2 regions of the Polaromonas sp. CG_9.11 genome follow, and region 2 is predicted to be linked to the other one. Evidence: predicted binding sites of a transcription regulator. Region 2 holds the regulator's gene; the other holds the start of a gene.

Region 1 (7,237 bases), 130 kb from region 2:
CTCACCGCTGCGTCCGCCCCGGCCAGGTGCGCCACACCACGACCCGGCGGCCGCCGCCGTGGTGATTCCACGCGACAAGCTGGAAGTGCACGTGCCGACGCTGGTCATCTGGGCCATGGACGACACCGCCCTGCCCCCGGCCTTGCTCGACGGTCTTGAAGACTTCGTGCCGCAAATGCAGTTGCACCGTGTCGAGGGCGCCACCCACTGGATCGTGCATGAGCAGCCCGAACGGGTCATCGGCTGCCTGGAAGATTTTCTTCGATAAACCCGTGATTGCGCGCGAACTGCTATAAAAATAATAGCTATAAATGCAATCCTGTAATGCGCAAAGACGCTAAAAAGCTTAAAAAAACAGCCGCGATGACTGAACGTCCGCTCAGTACAGCGAAGGCTCGCCTTCGGGCCGTGTCTTGAAGCGTTTGTGCACCCAGTAATACTGCGCCGGCATGGTGACGATGTAGTCCTGCAGCCGCGCATTCATCAGCGCGGTGTCGGCCACCGGGTCGTCGCCGGGAAAATCGGTCCAGGCCGGCATCACCTGCACGTCATAGCCCTCAGGCGTCAGGCGCGGCAACAGCGGCACGACCTTGGCCCGTCCCAGGCGGGCAAAGCGCGACAGCGACGGCACGGTGGCAGTCTGAACGCCGTAAAAGGGCACGAACACCGACTCGTCCGGGCCAAAATCCATGTCCGGCAGCAAATACAGCGGCTGTCCTTCGCGCAGCGCTGCGACGATCGGCTTGACGCCCTCAATGCGCCCAAACAGGCGCAAATGGCCAAAGCGCTGGCGGCCCTGCAAGATCCACTGGTCGACGAGCTTGTTCGACTGGTCGGTGTAAATCGTGGTGGAGGGCCGGGGCACAACCAGCGCCGTGGCGGCCCAGGCCGCATCCAGACCAACAAAATGCGGTAGAAAAATTACCGTCGGGTCGGTGCCCGCCAATTCCTCGGTAGCGCCAGTCAGCCGGACACGCTGCCGCACGCATGATTCAGGCGCATGCCACAGCCAGGCGCGGTCCAGCCAGGCCTGCGAAAAACAGACAAAGGTCTCGATGGCCAGCTTGCGTCGCTCTGCTGTTGACAGCGCTGGAAAGCACACCGAGAAATTTGCATGCACGACGCGCCGGCGCGCGCCGATCAGGCCATACAGCACCCAGCCCAGCACCGTTGCCAGGGCGCGCACGGCCGGCAGCGGCAGCCAGGCCAGCGCTTTCATGAAGGCAATGCCAACCCGCGTCATCGCATCGCCGACCGAGGCGCGAAGATTGTTCAAGTAGCGTCCTTTCGAGGCGTCTTGTAGCGCGCATAGCCCCAGAGATACTGGCCGGGCTGGCTCAGCACGATGGCCTCGATCGCCTGGTTAATGCGGGTAACGGCCGGCAGCATATAGGCCTTTCCACCCTTTTCAACGGCGTCCAGACCGGACACGGCCGGCCAGATCTTCAGGAAATAGCCCCGGCCCCTGGGCAGACGCTCGCAGCTGACCGGCAGCACGGTCGCGCCGGTTTGGAGGGCCAGCCGGGCTGCCAGCGTCATGGTGTAGGCCGACCGGCCAAAAAATGGCGCCCAGATGCCCCAGCCTTCGGGCGGCACCTGGTCGGTCAGCATGGCGATGGCCTGGTTGGCCTTCAGGGTCTTGTGCATCAGCCGGATGCCGCGCATGCTGGCCGGCACCATGGTGAGGTTCTGGCGGTCGCGGGCAAAGCTTTCCAGGCGAGCCAGCCAGGCCTTGCGGGCGGGCCGGTAAATGGCGGTGATCGGCCCGTACAACTCGGCCAGCGCCTGCGTCCCCAGCTCGAAACTGCCGCAGTGCGGCCCGAAAAATATCACGCCCTTGCCCTGCTTAAACGCGTTGTCGGCATGCGCCCGGCCTTCGACCCGGACATTGCCCAGGCACGACTGCGAACGCGGCCGCATCCACAGCTTGGGCAATTCGCCGACAAAGCGCCCGGCCTCGGCAATCGCCGGCCGGGCTGCTTCAAACGACAGGCCAGCTTGCGCCACGTTGGCGCGGAACTGGGCGCGGTAACGGGCACTCAGCCACCAGACGCCCCAGCCCAGTCCGGCGCCCAGCGTGTGCAGTACCGGCAACGGCCAGCGGGAGAAAAAACGGAATAACCAGAGCATGAAAAGGGTGCTAAAGGACTAATGAAGCCAAAAAAGGGAGCGTCTTATAATTGCACTTGTCGCCGAGTTACTGAACAACTTGCAGGGCGACATTAAACCAAACTGCTAAAGCGTTCGCCAAAGCACTTCCTGCTGGCAACGCGCCAGCAAAACTTATGGAGTGTACGCAATGGCAAACGATTTTCTCTTTACTTCCGAATCCGTCTCTGAAGGCCATCCCGACAAGGTTGCCGACCAGATTTCAGACGCCATTCTGGACGCCGTCTTCAAACAGGACCCGCATGCGCGCGTGGCCGCCGAAACGCTGACCAACACCGGCCTGGTCGTGCTGGCCGGCGAGATCACCGCGCGTGAAGATGTGAATGTTGACTACATCCAGGTGGCGCGCGACACCCTCAAGCGCATCGGCTATGACAACACCGAGTACGGCATCGACTACAAGGGCTGCGCGGTCATGGTCTGCTATGACAAGCAGAGCAAGGACATTGCCCAGGGTGTGGACCATGCGAGCGACGACCACCTGAACACGGGTGCAGGCGACCAGGGTCTGATGTTCGGCTATGCCTGCGACGAAACACCCGAACTGATGCCCGCGCCGATTTACTACGCGCACCGCCTGGTCGAGCGCCAGTCCCAGTTGCGCAAGGACGGCCGCCTGCCGTTTTTGCGGCCCGATGCCAAGAGCCAGGTGACGATGCGCTACGTCGATGGCAAGCCGCACAGCATCGACACCGTGGTGCTGTCAACCCAGCACAGCCCCGACCAGAGCGAGACACCGTACAAGATGAAGGCCTCGTTCATCGAAGCCGTGATTGAAGAGATCATCAAGCCGGTGCTGCCTAAGGAGTGGCTGCAAAATACCCGCTACCTGATCAACCCGACCGGCCGCTTTGTCATCGGCGGACCGCAGGGCGACTGCGGTCTGACCGGGCGCAAGATCATCGTCGACACCTATGGCGGCGCCTGCCCGCACGGCGGCGGCGCCTTCAGCGGCAAGGACCCGAGCAAGGTGGACCGTTCGGCGGCCTACGCAGCGCGCTATGTGGCCAAGAACATCGTGGCCTCCGGCCTGGCCCGGCAATGCCAGATTCAGGTGGCTTACGCGATTGGTGTCGCCAAGCCGATGAATGTGACGGTTTATACCGAAGGTACCGGCGTCATCCCGGACAGCCAGATCGCAGAACTGATCAACGCGCATTTCGATCTGCGCCCGAACGGCATCATCCAGATGCTGGACCTGCTGCGGCCGATCTATGAAAAGACCTCCGCCTACGGTCACTTTGGCCGCGACGAGCCTGAATTCACTTGGGAGCGCACCGACAAGGCAGCAATTTTGCGCAACGCCGCCGGCCTGTAAAGCCATTCCTTTGGCCGGGACCTGCAAGGGCAGGCCGAAGGGGCACAGCACGTCGATGGCTCGCTGTGCGCGGTGAGCGATCAGAAAAACGATGCTTTGTTGCGCCTGTTGTCAAGGCCACGCTCGGGCTGCGACCAAGTCAGGGCGACAAGACGCGTCAGACGCTGGCGCTATCCCCGGGTGTAAGGCGAATCCGGAATGAACTTGCTTTTGGTCCCCTGAAGTTCGGGTGCAGGTTCTGCATCGGGCTGAGGAACAGGAACGGTCTTGTTGGTTCCCTCAAAACCAAAATCCTTGCCTCGACGCTTGGGGCCGGAGTCAGGTGCGGGGTTGGCCTTTTGCGCCCCTTGTGGGCCATGGGGATCTGGTGAATCAGGCGTTTTTTCCATGTCTGGTGCTCTCTCAGGTAATGAAAGGGCTGCTTTCCTTGCGCGTCAGCGGCAGGCTGTCGGCTGCTGGGGACCGCGCCATGGTGAGACTCCTTTCGACCGTAAATGGCCAGCGGCTGGGCAACCTGCCCGCGGCGGGAATTTCGCTGCGCAACTGAAAATTTCTAACCGCGATGGGTGTACTGGAATCGCGAAAGCTTGAACTATCTTTTGGCATTGTGATTTCTTGATCGCAGTCAACAGAAATTCACTTTAAGGCTGCCTTTGCAGCTTGCGCATCGGACCCAGAGGAAATACATGTAGGACATGAAGCAAGTTTTGCTCGTCCATTCCCTAGAATTCTGTAACCCTGTCCAGCATCTGCCAACTCACTGCCCGCAAACAACAGCGCTTACGCCCGAGTATTTGAGCTGCACAGAATCCGGTGCATATTCAATGTGCACGCCTTCGGCATCGGCCAGCGCCTGCACATCAGACCATTGCAGGCAACGATAGGTCGGCATGCGGTTGCCCAGGACGAGCAGTTCATTCGACGCATCAGCCTCTACCGTGATGCGCAACCGGGTGTCGCCTGCTTCACCCTCCACGCCAATCACCACGCCAGCCGGTTTCTCGAAGGTATCGGTCAGGGCGATCAGGCTCGCGGTGAACACACTGCGAAGCATGCCCTTGGGCAGCTTGGCAACGGCCCCTGTCGCTTGGTTGTCCAGGGAGAACCCGCGAAAGGAAAGCTCGGTCGCCATGAGGCCCAGCGATTCCTCGACCGCGCTGTTTACCGCGATCAGTTCGTTGTCTTTGGGCGCCAGCCAGGTCATCAGGTTCAGGGACGTGGCCGCGGCTTCCCGCGACAAGGTGCCGAGCGCCTGGGTGTTCTTGGCCAGTTGGGCCATGTCAGGAACTGCAGCCTTGATCCGCCTGTCCAGCATGGCCGACATCATGCCGATCGGCTGAAGCGTCCCGGCGAGGTTGTGGCGGATGGCCGGCAACAGCCGGCGCATGAGTGCGTAGCGGGCTGCCTCGGCAAGGCGCTCTTTCAGATGAGGAATTTCGCTGGACATAAAGGAGAAGCAGAAAGTGTCGATAAATCATGAGTCAGGGATGCGCGTGTGCAGCAATGCCAAACGCAAATCGTCCGGCAAAGGCGCATCGGCGGCAACCGGTAGCGGTCGAATAATAGCAGTGGCCGGTGGAATGCCTGCCGGGCCGATCACAGGCCGACACATCAATTAATCACGCCGCTCTTGAAAACCGGCATGAATGCCCCTATTATTAGCACTCGATGGTATGGAGTGCTAACAACATCACACACCGCCCAATCGACAGGCAGTCGCTTTTTCAGCAGCTGCGCTTGAATTCCAAAAACCATTGTTAAAAAACAAGGAGCTTTTCATGAATCTTCGTCCTTTGCATGACCGCGTGATTGTCAAACGCGTGGAAAACGAAACCAAAACCGCCTCCGGCATCGTGATTCCGGACAGCGCTGCTGAAAAGCCAGATCAAGGCGAAGTGCTGGCCGTCGGTCCAGGCAAGAAGAACGACAAGGGCGAACTCGGCGCCATGGCCGTCAAGGTCGGCGACCGCGTGCTGTTCGGCAAGTACAGCGGCCAGACGGTCAAGGTTGACGGTGACGAACTGCTGGTCATGAAAGAAGAAGACCTGTTTGCAGTGGTCGAGAAGTAATTTTCACTCTCTCCAATATTGCTACTTATTTAATAGCTGCTTATGCAAGCAGAACGCGCGCAAGCAGGCTATTTCATTGATAAATTTTAAGGAATCCGAATCATGGCAGCAAAAGACGTAATTTTCGGCGGCGAAGCCCGCGCACGCATGGTCGAGGGTGTCAACATCCTGGCCAATGCCGTCAAGGTAACCCTGGGCCCCAAGGGCCGCAATGTGGTGCTGGAGCGCTCGTTCGGCGCCCCTACGGTGACCAAGGACGGTGTGTCCGTGGCCAAGGAAATCGAACTGAAAGACAAGCTGCAGAACATGGGCGCGCAGATGGTCAAGGAAGTCGCTTCCAAGACCTCCGACATCGCGGGCGACGGCACCACCACCGCCACCGTGCTGGCCCAGGCCATCGTGCATGAAGGCATGAAGTACGTGGCCGCCGGCATGAACCCGATGGATTTGAAGCGCGGCATCGACAAGGCAGTTTCTGCCCTGGTCGAAGAGCTGAAAAAGGCTTCCAAGGCTACCACCACCTCCAAGGAAATCGCCCAGGTCGGCTCGATCTCTGCCAACTCCGACGAAACCATTGGCAAGATCATTGCCGATGCGATGGACAAGGTCGGCAAGGAAGGCGTCATCACCGTTGAAGACGGCAAGTCACTCGACAGCGAACTCGACGTCGTCGAAGGCATGCAGTTTGACCGTGGCTACCTGAGCCCTTACTTCATCAACAATCCGGAAAAGCAGTCTGCACTGCTGGACAACCCGTTTGTTCTGCTCTACGACAAGAAGATCAGCAACATCCGTGACCTGCTGCCTACCCTGGAACAAGTCGCCAAGGCGGGCCGTCCGCTGTTGATCATTGCCGAAGAAGTCGAGGGCGAAGCCCTGGCAACCTTGGTCGTGAACACGCTGCGCGGCATCCTGAAGGTGGTGGCTGTCAAGGCCCCTGGTTTCGGCGACCGCCGCAAGGCCATGCTGGAAGACATCGCTGTGCTGACCGGCGGCAAGGTGATTGCTGAAGAAGTCGGCATGTCGCTCGAAAAAGTGACGCTGGCCGACCTCGGCCAGGCCAAGCGCATCGAAGTGGGCAAGGAAAACACCATCATCATCGACGGCGCCGGCGAAGCGGGCGACATCGAAGCCCGCGTCAAGCAGGTTCGCGTCCAGATCGAAGAAGCCACCAGCGACTACGACCGTGAAAAACTGCAAGAGCGCGTGGCCAAGCTGGCCGGCGGTGTTGCCGTGATCAAGGTTGGCGCGGCCACCGAAGTCGAGATGAAGGAAAAGAAAGCCCGCGTTGAAGACGCACTGCATGCAACCCGCGCTGCCGTCGAAGAAGGCATCGTGGCCGGCGGCGGCGTGGCATTGCTGCGCGCCAAGCAGACCGCTGGCGTCATCAAGGGTGACAACGCTGACCAGGACGCCGGCATCAAGCTGGTGATGCGCGCGATTGAAGCGCCGCTGCGCGAAATCGTTTACAACGCAGGCGGCGAAGCCTCTGTGGTGGTGAACGCCGTGCTGGCCGGCACCGGCAACTACGGCTTCAACGCCGCCAACGACACCTACGGCGACATGATCGAAATGGGCATTCTGGACCCCACGAAAGTGACCCGCACGGCCCTGCAGAACGCTGCGTCCGTCGCATCGCTGATGCTGACGACCGAAGCCATGATCTGCGAGTCCGCCAAGG
Region 2 (7,237 bases):
AATGTGCAGGACATGCGGCTTCGAGCCCTGGAAACCACGCTCGGCGAGCTGACCTTGCAGCTTTTGGACGTTCAGCCTTTGCCTTTTGCGTTCCCTCCATTCCAGAACCCGGCGATTGATACGGCGGGCGCAGTGCTGGCTGAATTGGCATGATGAGGCGTAAATCAGATGCCAGCAGCCTGATTCAAACAGGCCACTCCCCCGAGGCGGGCTCTTTTATTCCGTCTTCGTTCGCGAACGAAATCGTGCATTGGCAGCAAGGCCATGGACGCAACAGCCTGCCCTGGCAGAACACGTGCGATCCCTACCGGGTCTGGCTGTCGGAAATCATGCTGCAGCAAACCCAGGTGGTCACGGTGCTGGCCTATTACGACCGGTTTTTGCAGCGCTTTCCCCGTGTGGGCGATCTGGCTGCCGCTTCCGATGACGAGGTGATGTCCTTGTGGAGCGGGCTGGGGTATTACAGCCGCGCGCGCAACCTGCATCGCTGTGCGCAGCAGGTGATGGCGCTGCACCACGGGCAATTTCCAGCGACTGCCGAGCAATTGCAGACCTTGCCAGGCATCGGCCGCTCGACCGCCGCTGCCATCGCTTCATTCTGCTTCGGGGAACGGGTTGCCATTCTGGACGGGAACGTGAAGCGGGTGCTCACGCGGGTGCTGGGTTTTTCCGGCGATCTGGCGCAGGGCGCCCAGGAGCGCGCGCTCTGGAGCCTGGCCACCGAGCTGCTGCCGCATGACGACCTGGCACAAGCCATGCCGCGCTACACCCAGGGGCTGATGGACCTGGGCGCCACCATTTGCACCGGCCGCCAGCCAAAGTGCCTGCTGTGTCCGGTGCAGGCGCTGTGCCGTGGGCGGGCGCAAGGAAACCCCGAAAAATACCCGGTCAAGACCCGCAAGCTCAAGCGTAGCGCCCAGTCGATCAGCCTGTTGTGGGCGCAACGGCCCGACGGGTCGGTGTGGCTTGAAAAGCGTCCCGCCACCGGCATCTGGGGCGGGCTTTACTGCCTGCCGGTGTTTGAAAGCGATGACGCCTTCAAGTCGCTTCTGCCGCAAAGCCTTGAGGGCCGTATCGAGGCCCTGCCGGCCTTTGTCCATGTCTTGACGCACAAGGATCTGTATTTGTCGCCGTGGATTGCAGGCTTCCAGGCCGATCAGCCCATGCCTGGATCGATGGTGTCTGAAACCCGTCCGGCCGCCTGGTTCAGTCCCGAAGCGTGGCCAGCTCTGGGTCTGCCCGCACCCATCCGCAAGCTGCTGGCGCAGGATGCCGCCGACCCAGCGGATGGAGCGGCCACGATTTAGCCCGAAAGTGAATTTTTAAGATAAAAAAGGCCTCTGGCGCAATACTGGTATGCACAAGTAGCTATGAATAAAATAGCAAAAAGCGCTCAAGCCACTTTGAGCACCGCAAGCGCCTTGAGACAAGGGCCGAGGGATATTGCGCCCGTGTTGAGCCGGGCTGATCAGCCCGCTTCAAGCTCGCGGTGCCGTTTCAGCGTCGGCCAATCCTTGCCAAAGGCCGCTGCCAGTGCCTCCACCAGATAAACCGAACGGTGCTGGCCGCCCGTGCAACCCACCGCCACCGTGACGTAACTCCGGTGGTCGCGCGCCAGGGCCTGCAGCCAGTGACTGAGGAATTGCTCGATATGCCGGAACATGTCGTCCACCTCCGTGTGCGCCTTCAGGAAGTCTGCAACCGCCTCGTCAAGCCCGGTCTGGTTCCGCAGCCCTGCCTCGTAGTGGGGATTGGGGAGCATGCGCACGTCAAACACGTAATCGGCATCAAGCGGCACGCCGCGCTTGAACGCAAACGACTCAAAAACCAGTGTCAGCTGACGGCCTGGCTGCCGAAGCAGCGATTTCACGTAGCCCTGCAACTGTGCCGACCGGATCATGCTGGTGTCAATCACATGCGCCTGCTCGCGCATTTCACCCAGCAGCTTGCGTTCAAGTTCGATCGCGTCGACCAGCGCCCGGTGCTGGTCGGTGGCGTCGATTCTTGACAGCGGATGCAGGCGCCTGGTTTCTGAAAATCGCCGGACCAAGGTGTCGGTATTGGCATCAAGGAAGAGCGACTGCACTTGCACCCCCTGAGCCTTCAATTCCTTGAGCTGCTGTGGCACCAGCGGCAGCGACGTGGCGCTCCTGACATCCATGGCGATGGCCAGCTTTGGGGCGTTGTGCGGCCGTTTCAGGGCAACAAAAGGTGACAGCAGTTCTGGTGGAAGATTGTCCACACAGTAGTAACCGGCATCCTCAAGGGCATGGAGCGCGACCGACTTGCCCGAGCCCGACATGCCAGTGATAAGAATCATTTCCATCACGTCAACCTTCCGGCTCGTGACAAGCGCTGTCCGGTCTTGGAACGGTCATGGCTGCGGGGTGAATTCGGGTAAATCAGAAGACAGGTGTTCATGCTCCTGATGGTATCAAGCAGGCTGGCTAAATCCCCTCTTCAGGGGATTGATCCAGCATTTCAGTGGCATGCGCAAGGGTGGCACCCGAAAGGCGTTCCCCGCCCAGCATTCGCGCAATTTCGGTCACGCGCAACTTGCCGGTCACATGCTCAACGGTGCTCAGCGTGCTGCCTTGCTCCGAGCGTTTGGACACCACGAGATGCTGGTTGGCAAAGGCGGCCACCTGCGCCAAATGCGTTACCGCCATCACCTGCCGGTCCTGGCCAAGTTGCCGCATCAGCCGGCCAACAGTTTGCGCGACTGTGCCGCCCACCCCAGAATCCACCTCGTCAAAAACAAGGGTCTGGGCCTGTCCCAACTGGCTGGTGGTGACGGCAATGGCCAGCGCGATGCGGGACAACTCGCCGCCCGAAGCCACCTTGGCCACCGGCCTGGGCGTGCTGCCGCCATGGCCGGCGACCAGAAACTCGGCCTGCTCCAGCCCGTGCTGCGCCGGTTGTTCGGCTGGCGCAAGCACCACTTCAAACCTGCCGCCCTGCATGCCCAGACCTTGCATGGCCTGGGTGATGGCGCTGGCCAGCAAGGGCGCCGCCTGGCTTCGCAGGCGCGACACCTGGCCGGCCTCTTTCATGTACCCGGCTTTGGCCTGGTTCTCGTTGCATTCAAGCTGAACCAGGTCGGCGGCCTCGTCCAGTGCGCGCAGCTCAGCCTTCCACGATGCCAGCAGTTCAGGCAGTTCGGCAGGCGCCCGCTTGTAACGGCGTGCCAGGCTGATCCATTGCGCCAGGCGTTCGTCCAGCTCGGCCAGCCGCAGGGGGTCGAGTTCGGCGTCCCGGGCATAGGCTCGCAATGAATGCACGGTGTCGTCCATTTGCGCCAGGGCCGTGTGCAAGACTGCGGCCAGTTCCTTGAATTCCGGCTCTATTTGGGCCTGGTTTTCCAGGGCCTGAATGGCGCGGCTCAGCAGCGTCAGGGCATTGTCATCAGCCTCTCGCAAGGCGTCGACCGCTGTTTGCACGGCATCGCGCAAATCCTGCATGTTTGACAACCGCCCATGCTGGGCGTTGAGTTCTTCCCATTCATCCTCGACAGGCGCCAGTTTGCCCAGTTCCCCAATCTGCCATGCCAGCCGTTCGCGGTCACGCTCCAGGCTCTCCCGGGCATCGTTTGCCTGGGCGAGGATTTTTAGTGCCATGCGCCATTCCTGCCAGCGCAACGAGAGCAGTTCGGTTGAAACGCCTGCATACGAGTCCAGCAGGCCGCGAACGGCGTCGGGGCGCGTGAGGCTTTGCCAGGCGTGCTGGCCATGAATGTCCACCAGCTGACTGCCGATATCCTTGAGCTGGGTAACAGTGACTGCGCTGCCGTTGATCCATGCCCGGCTCTTGCCCTGCGCGTCCACCGTGCGGCGCAGCAGCAGGGTGTCGCCGGACTCCATGCCGGCCTGCTCCAGCCACGGTGCCAGCCGGGCAGGGCTGTCGAATTCGGCACTGATCTCGCAGCGCGCCGCGCCCTCGCGCACCACGCCGGCATCGGAACGCGCGCCCAGCACCAGTTGCAGTGCGCCAACCAGTATCGACTTGCCGGCGCCGGTTTCGCCAGTCAGCGCAGTGAATCCGTCCATCAGGTCAAGATCAAGTTCGCGCACGATCACGAAATCCCGCAGGGCAATGCTTTTAATGCTCATATCTCGGTGCAGGCCAATGGAGGGCGGCAGCGCTCAGGCTACAACGCCTTCGTTCCAGTGAAGCTTCTTGCGCAGCGTGTCGAAATAACTCCAGCCCTTGGGGTGCAAAAAACGCATCTGGAACTCCGAACGCCTGACAATGATCCGGTCGCCATGCAGCAAGCTGGCCAGCGACTGCATGTCAAAGCTGGCGCTTGCATCCCGGCCTGCTACCAGTTCAATGGCAACTTCTCCCGAGTCTGAAAGCACGATTGGCCGATTTGACAAGGTATGCGGGGCAATGGGCACCAGTACCCAGCCACCAATCGAAGGATGCAGCAATGGACCGCCCGCTGAAAGTGCGTAGGCCGTTGAACCCGTGGGCGATGCAATGATCAGGCCGTCGGCCCGCTGGTTGGCCACAAATCGGCCATCGACTTCGACACGCAACTCGACCATGCCAGAGGTCGCCCCTCGATTGACCACGACGTCATTCATCGCCGTGGCGCTGAAAACGCAATGGCCATCGCGCATGACCTTGGCCTCCATCATCCAGCGCCGGTCTTCCTCGAATTCTCCGCGCAGCATGGGTGTCAGGGTATTTTGGTAATCCTCAAAGGCAATGTCGGTGATGAAGCCCAGCCGTCCCTGGTTGATGCCGACCACAGGCACGCCAAACTGGGCCAGCAGGCGCCCGATACCCAGCATGGTGCCGTCACCACCTACCACCAGGGCCAGGTCGCACTGCGCGCCAATTCCGGCCGCATCGAGCGTGGCGAACTGGTTCAGACCGGTATTGCGCGCCGTGTCCTCCTCGAGCGCCACGTCGCAACCCTGCGAGTCCAGGAAATGCGCAATGTCTTCCAGGGCAGAGCGGGAGCCTTGGGCCTGGTACTTGCCGATCAGTGCGACATGGCGGAATTGCGACTTCATTTTCAAATTACATCACAACCTGCCGAGCAAGCTTCGTAGAATGTCCTCATGCTTGATAGTCGCGCCCGTTTGTTGTTGAAAGCGCTGGTTGAGCGCTATATTGCCGACGGCCAACCGGTCGGCTCGCGCACGCTTTCCAAGGCTTCCGGACTGGAGCTTTCCCCCGCCACGATCCGCAACGTGATGAGCGACCTAGAGGATCTCGGCCTGATCGTCAGCCCGCACACGTCTGCCGGACGCATTCCGACAGCGCGGGGCTATCGCCTGTTTGTCGACACCATGCTGACCACACAGCGCGACCCGCTGACGGTGGCCAGCCAGATGGCACGCATTGCGCCGGACCAGCCGCTCAAGGTCATCAGCAATGCCGCGCACATGCTGTCGAGCCTGTCGCAATTCGTCGGCGTGGTGATGGCGCCGCGCCGGACGTCGGTGTTCAGGCATATCGAGTTCTTACGCCTGTCCGAAAAGCGCTTCCTGGTGATCATCGTGTCACCCGATGGCGATGTGCAGAACCGCGTCATCTTCACCGAAACTGACTACAGCGCCTCGCAATTGATCGAAGCTTCAAATTTTCTCAATTCTCACTATGCCGGCATGGCGATCGAAGAAGTGCGTGAGCGCCTGAAGAATGAAGTGGACGCACTCAGGGGAGAAATCGCGTCCCTGATGCAGGAAGCGGTCGTGGTCAGTTCCGAAGCCATCGAGTCGCGTGACGAAGTGGTTGTTTCAGGCGAGCGCAACCTGCTGGCGGTCAGCGATTTTTCTGGCGACATGGACAACCTTCGCAAGCTGTTTGATCTGTTCGAGCAGAAGGCACAACTGATGCGCCTGCTCGATGTCTCCAGCCGCGCCGAGGGTGTGCGAATCTACATAGGCGGCGAAAGTCAGGTGATTCCGTACCAGGAACTGTCGGTGGTCACGGCACCTTACGAGGTCGATGGTCAGGTTGTCGGAACGCTTGGGGTGATCGGTCCAATGCGCATGCCCTACGAAAAGATGATCCAGATTGTCGACATCACATCCAAACTGGTCAGCACGGCGCTCAGCCACAGCAAATAGAGCCATTACAATCTGCCAGTGGAGGGGGCGTTAGCTCAGTTGGTTAGAGCAGAGGACTCATAATCCTTTGGTCCACGGTTCAAGTCCGTGACGCCCTACCACGCTACATATGGAAATCCTGCTATTAAAAGTATAGCGTTGTTTTTTTGTTTTTGATGCCGCAACCGCTGATTTACGGTCAATATGCTTTTTGTGTGGGACTCCATACTGGCAACTGCAGTTCAATAAACATGCCCCAGCAGCGACAGTCGCTGGCGGCGCAAAATCCTGGCAATCTGCGCTACCGTGCCTTGCTGAGGTAAGCCGATTCAACGCGGTTAATCATCGACCAATGGCTTGCCGGGCAAGCCTCTGCCAGGCCGCAATAATTGATCATGGATTCAAACATTGCCTTATACAAAATTCCAGAGTCGGTGCTGGTCATCATTTACACATCTCGACTCGATGTACTGCTGATCGAACGCGCTGACCATCCGGGTTTCTGGCAGAGCGTTACTGGTTCAAAAGACACTTCAGACGAGCCGTTGCTGGAAACAGCGCGCCGTGAGCTTGAAGAAGAAACCGGCATTGTTGCCGCGCCGGACCAAATGCGAAACTGGGGTCTTTCGAACGTGTACGACATTTATCCGGCCTGGCGCCATCGTTATGCCCCCGGCGTTACGCGCAATACCGAGCATGTCTTCAGTCTGTACCTGCCTGAAAGCTGTGCCGTCAGGCTGAGTCCCCGTGAACATACGGCTTCGCAATGGCTGGCGCATCAGAAGGCTGCGGAAAAATGCTTTTCCCCATCCAATGCAGAGGCGATCTTGCTTCTGCCAAGGTTCAAGGAGTCAGTCGATTAATGGGCGTGGCAGCGTCAGCAAGTTTGCTGTTCTCATAAGAATTTAAAGCTTTTCTCATAACTTCTCTTGTCCACTGATGGCAGATTCCACCCAATCCGAAACATTCCAACTGCTTCAAGGGGGGCAGGCATTGTTTCCCGCGCTTGTACAAGCCTTCGACGATGCTGCCCGATGGATACAGCTTGAAACCTATATTTTTGATATTCATGGGGCCGGGGCTTTGGTGGCCGATGCTCTGGTCCGGGCGGCCAAACGCGGTGTGACAGTTCAGGTGCTGGTGGATGCAGTCGGTACCGGGCCATTGCCAGTTGA

Evidence for each region. The regulator HrcA, encoded in region 2, represses chaperone genes, less so after heat shock. The targets are predictions, from matches to a motif close to TTAGCACTCNNNNNNNNNGAGTGCTAA.
Region 1: groES (co-chaperone GroES) is a predicted target of HrcA. The motif match lies at 5,146-5,172, and genes of this name have one in related genera.

Annotation. Positions count from the first base shown of each region.
Region 1 is NZ_JADOVE010000008.1:134,519-141,755, forward strand. Features, by position in the region: gene IWX85_RS08910 (alpha/beta fold hydrolase) at 1-268, shown strand, start outside; gene IWX85_RS08915 (lysophospholipid acyltransferase family protein) at 380-1,243, opposite strand; gene IWX85_RS08920 (lysophospholipid acyltransferase family protein) at 1,273-2,130, opposite strand; gene metK (methionine adenosyltransferase) at 2,300-3,487, shown strand; gene IWX85_RS08930 (hypothetical protein) at 3,658-3,876, opposite strand; gene IWX85_RS08935 (hypothetical protein) at 4,245-4,934, opposite strand; gene groES (co-chaperone GroES) at 5,266-5,556, shown strand; gene groL (chaperonin GroEL) at 5,659-7,237, shown strand, end outside.
Region 2 is NZ_JADOVE010000008.1:1,197-8,433, reverse strand. Features, by position in the region: gene IWX85_RS08270 (dynamin family protein) at 1-153, shown strand, start outside; gene mutY (A/G-specific adenine glycosylase) at 153-1,307, shown strand; gene rapZ (RNase adapter RapZ) at 1,469-2,326, opposite strand; gene recN (DNA repair protein RecN) at 2,448-4,109, opposite strand; gene IWX85_RS08250 (NAD kinase) at 4,143-5,021, opposite strand; gene hrcA (heat-inducible transcriptional repressor HrcA) at 5,070-6,083, shown strand; tRNA gene IWX85_RS08240 (tRNA-Ile) at 6,108-6,184, shown strand; gene nudB (dihydroneopterin triphosphate diphosphatase) at 6,458-6,925, shown strand; gene IWX85_RS20385 (hypothetical protein) at 6,906-7,133, opposite strand; gene clsB (cardiolipin synthase ClsB) at 7,056-7,237, shown strand, end outside.